Regions from separate parts of the Shewanella sp. 1180_01 genome, predicted to be linked through region 2. Evidence: predicted binding sites of a transcription regulator. Region 2 holds the regulator's gene; each other region holds the start of a gene.
What was found. Region 2 encodes sigma-54, which starts transcription at its own class of promoters, with help from an activator protein. Its sites were predicted from a motif close to GTTGGCACGNNNNTNGNNT; they were not measured.
Positions count from the first base shown of each region.

Region 1 (2,276 bases), on a different contig from region 2:
CGGTCAACTGCCCAGTAATAGTCGCATCAGCGTTGGATAATGGCACACACATTAACCCAAGGAAACCCGCCACGCCGTGTACTGAAATCGCGCCCACAGGATCGTCGATCTTAATGCGATCTAAGCCCACAATAGAGAACACCACTAAACCACCAGCAACCACACCAATCACGCCCGCCATTAACAGTGAAGGTGATAGCGGATCTGCCGTAATTGCCACTAAACCCGCCAGAATACCGTTGAGTATCATGGTTAAATCCGCTTTACCCCAAATCATCTTACATACGATAAGCGCAGAGATAGCACCAAATGCCGCCGCAGTATTAGTATTAACAAACACTTTTGCCACTGAGCTCGCATTCGCCGCATCCGACACCATTAATTGCGAGCCACCGTTGAAGCCAAACCAGCCCATCCACAGAATAAACATACCTAAGGTTGCCATTGGCAAGTTAGATCCTGGGATAGGATTCACTTGACCGTTAGGGCCATATTTACCCTTACGTGCACCAAGCAATAATACCCCCGCAATCGCTGCAGTCGCACCAGTCATGTGCACAATACCGCTACCGGCAAAGTCCACAAAGCCCAGTTTAGAGATAAAACCTTGGCCCCAAGTCCAATACCCTTCTACTGGATAGATAACCGCAGTCATTACCACTGAGAAGAACAGGAAAGCCCATAACTTCATCCGTTCCGCCACGGCGCCAGAGACAATTGACATCGCCGTTGCCACAAACACCACTTGGAAGAAGAAGTCAGATTCTAATGCATGGCTCGCATCCGATGATTGAGAACCGATTAAGGTACCAATCGATGGTAACCAGCCTCCTTCAGTGTTATCGACATACATAATGTTGTAGCCAACCAATAGGTACATCACACAGGCAATCGCGTACAACACAACGTTCTTCGTTAAAATTTCAGTGGTGTTTTTAGAGCGAACTAAACCCGCTTCTAACATGGCGAATCCCGCCGCCATCCACATAACTAACGCACCAGAAATCAAAAAGTAAAAGGTATCGAGTGCAAAGCGTAGTTCAGTGACTGTGCCGCCTAATTTTGTTAATTCTTCCATTGTCAGCCCCTTATAGCGCTTCTGTATCGAGTTCACCCGTACGGATACGGATAGCTTGTTCTAAGTCGACGACGAAGATCTTACCGTCGCCAATTTTCCCCGTATGGGCCGCAGTGGTAATGGCCTCAATCAACATGTCGAGATTTTCAGCCTTAGTGGCAATTTCTAGTTTTACTTTTGGCAAAAAATCCACCTGATACTCGGCGCCACGATACAGCTCTGTGTGCCCTTTTTGACGGCCAAAACCTTTAACTTCGGTCACCGTCATGCCTTCAATACCTATTCCGGCGATAGCTTCACGGACATCATCCAACTTAAATGGCTTGATGATAGCGCTGACTAGTTTCATCCTGACCTCCAAAAAAACGCGATTGTTATTAACTTGTATCAAAGGTAATTCAATCATCAGGCCAACAATTTAACTTACTGATTATTTTAAATTTTAACTAAACAAGGTTATTTTCAAAGGTTAAAAATGCACCATGATCGAGCACAAACAAGTGCAACGCACTCTTTTAGTGAGCAGTTTAAGTGCAACAGCTATTCGACCTTAGGCCTATTGGTAACAAGGTTAAATTGGGGTCTACTGGGGGAAGCGTAAATCGAGATGAAATCTGAGCATCACAGCACAAGCTCTTAGACAAAAGCGAAGATCATCACTAAGACAATCATCAAGCGCAGAAGGAAGGCCCGATGTTAAAACCCGAAGAATGTGTTCTCGTTATCGTCGATGTGCAGGGAAAACTTGCACAAATCATGGATAACAGTGACAAGCTGCACCAACAACTACAGACCTTAATCCAAGGTGCACAATTATTCGAAATACCCATACTGTGGTTAGAACAGCTACCCGATAAACTCGGAGCAACCAGTCCTGGGCTTCAAACCTTGCTGGAGAAAACCGGCTCCCCCATTGCCAAGCAACATTTTAGCGGCTGGCACTGTGAAGAGTTTGCGCAGGCACTCACCAAGACAAATCGTAAACACGTCATACTGGCGGGCATTGAAACCCATGTGTGTGTTTATCAAACCTGTTGTGACCTTATAGGACAGCAATATTCGGTGCATCTCGTCGCAGATGGCGTCTCATCACGCAGTGCCGATAATAAACAACTGGGTATTCAGATGATGACGGCCAGAGGCGCCTTATTAACTAACGTGGAATCGCTATTATTTGAATTACAACATCAAGCCCAAG
Region 1 is NZ_VXCT01000036.1:14,630-16,905, reverse strand. It holds gene FW758_RS16790 (ammonium transporter) at 1-1,078, opposite strand, end outside; gene FW758_RS16785 (P-II family nitrogen regulator) at 1,089-1,427, opposite strand; gene FW758_RS16780 (hydrolase) at 1,772-2,276, shown strand, end outside.
Region 1: the regulator sigma-54 is predicted to act here: its motif matches at 1,475-1,493, upstream of FW758_RS16785 (P-II family nitrogen regulator).

Region 2 (2,276 bases):
TTGCCACAGGAAGCCAGTATCTTCCGTAAACTGACCGTCCATGACAACATCATGGCCGTGCTTCAAACGCGTAAAGAACTAAAAAAAGAGCAAAGGGAAGAAGAGCTAGAGCATCTGCTTGAAGAGTTCCACATCACCCACATCCGTGACAGCCAAGGCATGTCATTGTCGGGCGGTGAACGTCGCCGTGTCGAAATTGCGCGGGCGTTAGCAGCAAATCCTAAGTTCATTTTGCTCGATGAACCCTTTGCTGGTGTCGATCCGATTTCGGTTATCGACATTAAAAAGATTATCGAACAGCTCAAAAGTCGTGGCCTTGGCGTGTTGATCACAGACCACAATGTCCGTGAGACATTAGATGTGTGTGAACATGCCTATATCGTGAGTCACGGAAACTTGATTGCCGAAGGAACACCCGCAGAGATCTTAGACAATCAGCAAGTTAGGGCTGTGTACTTAGGTGAACAATTCAGGCTATAGTTAATCAAGCGGAGCCAATGTAGGCAATTTATGCCACCATTGGACTCCACTCAAGATGATAACAAGCGGCCTCATCCAACAATAATAACGTAGGGATCAGCGGTAACATGAAAGCGTCACTCCAGCTCAAACTGGGTCAACAGTTAACCATGACGCCACAATTACAACAGGCCATACGTCTGTTGCAACTGTCGTCATTAGAACTGCAGCAAGAGATCCAGCAAGCCTTAGATTCTAATCCCCTTCTCGAGCTGGAAGAGGATCAATTCGACGCCACTAAAGACCCTGTAAACCAAACGCTATCCGATACGGATTTCAGTGAATCTAGCACCCTGCCGCCAGAAAAAGACAGCTCCACCATAGACACGGCAGAGTCGCTCACGAAAGAGTCCATGCCCGACGAACTCCCCATGGACACCACATGGGATGAAGTGTTCACCGCCTCTCCTAATTCTGGCCCCGGCGGCAGTCGTGAAGACGATATGCCCTTCCAAGGTGAGACCAGTGAAGGCTTGTATGAACACTTAGAATGGCAAAAAAACCTCACACCGTTTTCTGAAACCGATTTAGCCATTGCCACCGCCATTATTGATGCCATCGACGATCAAGGCTATCTCACCCAAAGCACTGACGAAATCCTCGAAGCCATGGGCAATTCTGAGGTTGAGCTCGACGAAGTCGAAGCTGTACTCAAGCGCATTCAACACTTTGATCCCATTGGTGTTGCCGCCCGCGATTTAAGCGAGTGCCTGTTGATCCAACTGTCGCATTTCGCCGCTGACACGCCCAACCTAGAAAACGCCCGCATGCTGATCAAAGATCATTTAGATCTGATCGCCGCCCGCGATTTTAGATTGTTGATGCGTAAGACTAAATTAAAAGAGGATGAATTAAGAGACGGCATCGCGCTTATCCAAACCCTCAATCCCCGCCCAGGTTTATTGATTACGCCCAACGATGACGAATACGTCATCCCAGATGTGTCAGTGTCGAAGAAAAATGGCCGCTGGGTGGTTGAGCTGAATCCTGACTGCATGCCAAAAATCAATGTAAACCAACATTATGCCTCGATGGCGCGCAGCACTAAAAGCCAAGCCGATAGCCAATTTATTCGTGGTCATCTGCAAGAGGCTAAATGGTTTATCAAGAGTTTAGAGAGCCGTAATGATACCCTGTTGAAGGTGGCGAACTGTATCGTCCAATATCAGCAAGGTTTCTTTGAATACGGTGAAGAAGCCATGAAACCTATGGTGCTTAACGATATTGCCGAAGCGGTAGAAATGCATGAGTCGACCATCTCACGGGTGACGACACAGAAATACATGCATACCCCTAAGGGACTTTTTGAACTAAAATACTTCTTCTCTAGCCACGTCGGTACTGACGATGGTGGGGAGTGCTCATCCACAGCAATCAGAGCCTTCATTAAGAAACTGGTTGCAGCGGAAAACCAGAAAAAACCATTAAGCGACAGTAAGATGGCACAGCTTCTGGCAGAACAAGGGATCAACGTAGCCCGCAGAACCATTGCGAAGTACCGAGAGGCTATGCTCATTCCGCCTTCTAATCAGCGTAAAAGTTTATAACCTACAGTGGATATCGGAGGACGTTTCTATGCAAATAAACCTGAGTGGACACCATGTCGAAATTACCGAATCGTTACGCGCATATGTAGAAGAAAAGTTTTCAAAACTTGAACGCCATTTCGAACAGATCAATAATGTGCACGTTGTGCTCAATGTCGAGAAAATGCAACAGATTGCCGAAGCGAGAATAAATCTTATCGGTGGTGAAGT
Region 2 is NZ_VXCT01000022.1:25,991-28,266, reverse strand. It holds gene lptB (LPS export ABC transporter ATP-binding protein) at 1-480, shown strand, start outside; gene FW758_RS12815 (RNA polymerase factor sigma-54) at 588-2,066, shown strand; gene hpf (ribosome hibernation promoting factor) at 2,095-2,276, shown strand, end outside.

Region 3 (2,276 bases), on a different contig from region 2:
ATGCCCATGCAGTGTGGCAGCAATTGGATGAGCAGGTACAAGAAGGAGAAGCCATTTACCTTCTCGGTTTGTCTATGGGCGGTATGTTAGCGCTGGAAATGGCGCGTCAGCGACCTTGGCAGATAAGGCATGTATTTGTACTAAACAGCAGTGCGGCAAATTTATCTGCTTGGTATCAAAGATTTAATCCACTGAATGCATTGAAGGCGTTTTTCTTGCGGGCTCGAGGTAAAGCCTTACATCCCATCGAGTCGACGATAGTGCGTTTAACCAGTTTTCGCCATCGGCGAGACTGCAGTTTAATTGCCGAATGGAGTGAATTTCGCCGCCAATCGTCGCCAACTATTCGTAACGCCTGGCGGCAACTGTGGGCGGCTTTTCAATATCAGTGTCCATTGACCGTGGAAGTGCCGATAAGTGTACTCTGTGGCGACCGTGATGCTTTGGTGAGCATGGCATCGAGCAAAGCCTTGGCACAGCACTTTCACACGGATTTGATTGTATTAGCTTATTGCGGCCATGATGCGGCCATTGATGCCCCTGCAAAACTGGCACATTATCTGTTGGCAATTGTGGCGCCGACTAAGCCGCAAACTGAGGTCCAAGAGGATGATGAACCTGCCCATGCTCAATATGCCCATACTCAATATAATTGCAACGATTTACTGGAGGAAGAAATGGCCTTTAACGAGGCGATATTTTCAGTGTGGGATGAAAAAGCGCTATCCACTCTCCACAGTAAATCATCGGCAATGAACAGCGCTAAGCCGGTTAACTCATAATCGATTAGGCTTTAGCCACAACGGTTTGGCCTATCGGTGTTAGGCTGAGTAATGCCAGTTTAAGATGCTGTATTCCAAAGGGAATACCGATAATAGTCACAAAACAGGCTAAGGCATGGACCAGGTGGCCTATGGCTAACCAGATCCCAAACAGCAAGAACCAAATAATATTTCCCACCATGCCTAGGGCACCCGTACCTAAATCATCACGACCGGTTAAGTGACGACGGCTGATTTGTTCTTGGCCAAAGGGCCAGAAGGTCATTTCACCGATAACAAAGCAGGCGCGGCCAAAGGGAATACCAATAATGCTGATAAAACACAGGATACCTGCGAGCCACCAAGCGAGTCCCATCACAAATCCACCGAGCACAAACCAAGCGATGTTGAATATTAAGCGTAATACTGCCATTGAAAACTCCTTATGTTACTTTTTTAGCCTTTATCGTTAGCTGTAATGAATGCTGTTAGCTTTGATAAACTGAATATATACCAATGACTAAGCGAGAAACGTGCCAATTATTTTATTTTCAAAAATCAATATCTTACATCCGCCTGTTTAAGCTTTATTTGTGATTTTCACTAATTCTTCGCTAAATTGCTAATTTCTTAAGAGCAGAAGGGCAAAGGCGCAGTTACACTATCCATTCCATCCAATGGCTTAAAAGCCCGAGTTTTTTATCGTTTGAGTACCTTGATGTTTGCAAATTCCCCCGTCGATATTTTTGCCTTTGCAGGGCGAGACATTTTTCTAAAACGTGATGATTTATTGCATCCAGCGTTTAGCGGTAATAAAGCGCGCAAATTCGGCTATTTTTTAAATCATGATTTTGCAGGCATCAACAAGGTGATAGGTCATGGTTCACCCTTAGCAAACTCTTTGTATTCCCTATCGACATTAGCCAAGATGAAAGGCTGGCAGTGTGACTTTTATGTTGACCATATTGCCAGTCAAATTGTTAAGCATCCCACGGGGAATTACGCTGCTGCATTGGAAAATGGTGTCAATATTATCGATTTAAGTGAGTTAATGGCGCAAAAGCAGGCGTTCACTCCGTCACAAGGTGAACCTCAGGTTTTATCAGGCCTTAATGCTAATTTTGAGCCTACTCTGCAAACGGTTAGTGCGCGACTGAGTTGCCAAGAGTATATCGAGACTCAGGTACTCGCGAATGAGCCGACGGCGCTTTTTATCCCAGAGGGCGGGCGTTGTTCCTACGCTGAATACGGGGTAAATGTATTAGCGCAAGAAATAGTGCAATTTGCGCAGGCGAATGATTTAGTCGATTTAACGGTATTTTTACCGTCGGGGACGGGGACGACGGCGTTATTTTTAAATCAGTACTTTATTCGTCAACAAACGGCGATTCGCGTTGTGACTTGCGCTGTGGTGGGCGGCGATGATTATTTACGTTTGCAATTCTCTATGCTTAATCCAAATACTCTCGAGCATCCACAGATAGTGAATGTCGGCAAAAAATATCACTTTGGTAA
Region 3 is NZ_VXCT01000043.1:22,751-25,026, forward strand. It holds gene FW758_RS18175 (alpha/beta fold hydrolase) at 1-782, shown strand, start outside; gene FW758_RS18180 (YccF domain-containing protein) at 787-1,194, opposite strand; gene FW758_RS18185 (1-aminocyclopropane-1-carboxylate deaminase/D-cysteine desulfhydrase) at 1,480-2,276, shown strand, end outside.
Region 3: the regulator sigma-54 is predicted to act here: its motif matches at 1,284-1,302, upstream of FW758_RS18180 (YccF domain-containing protein).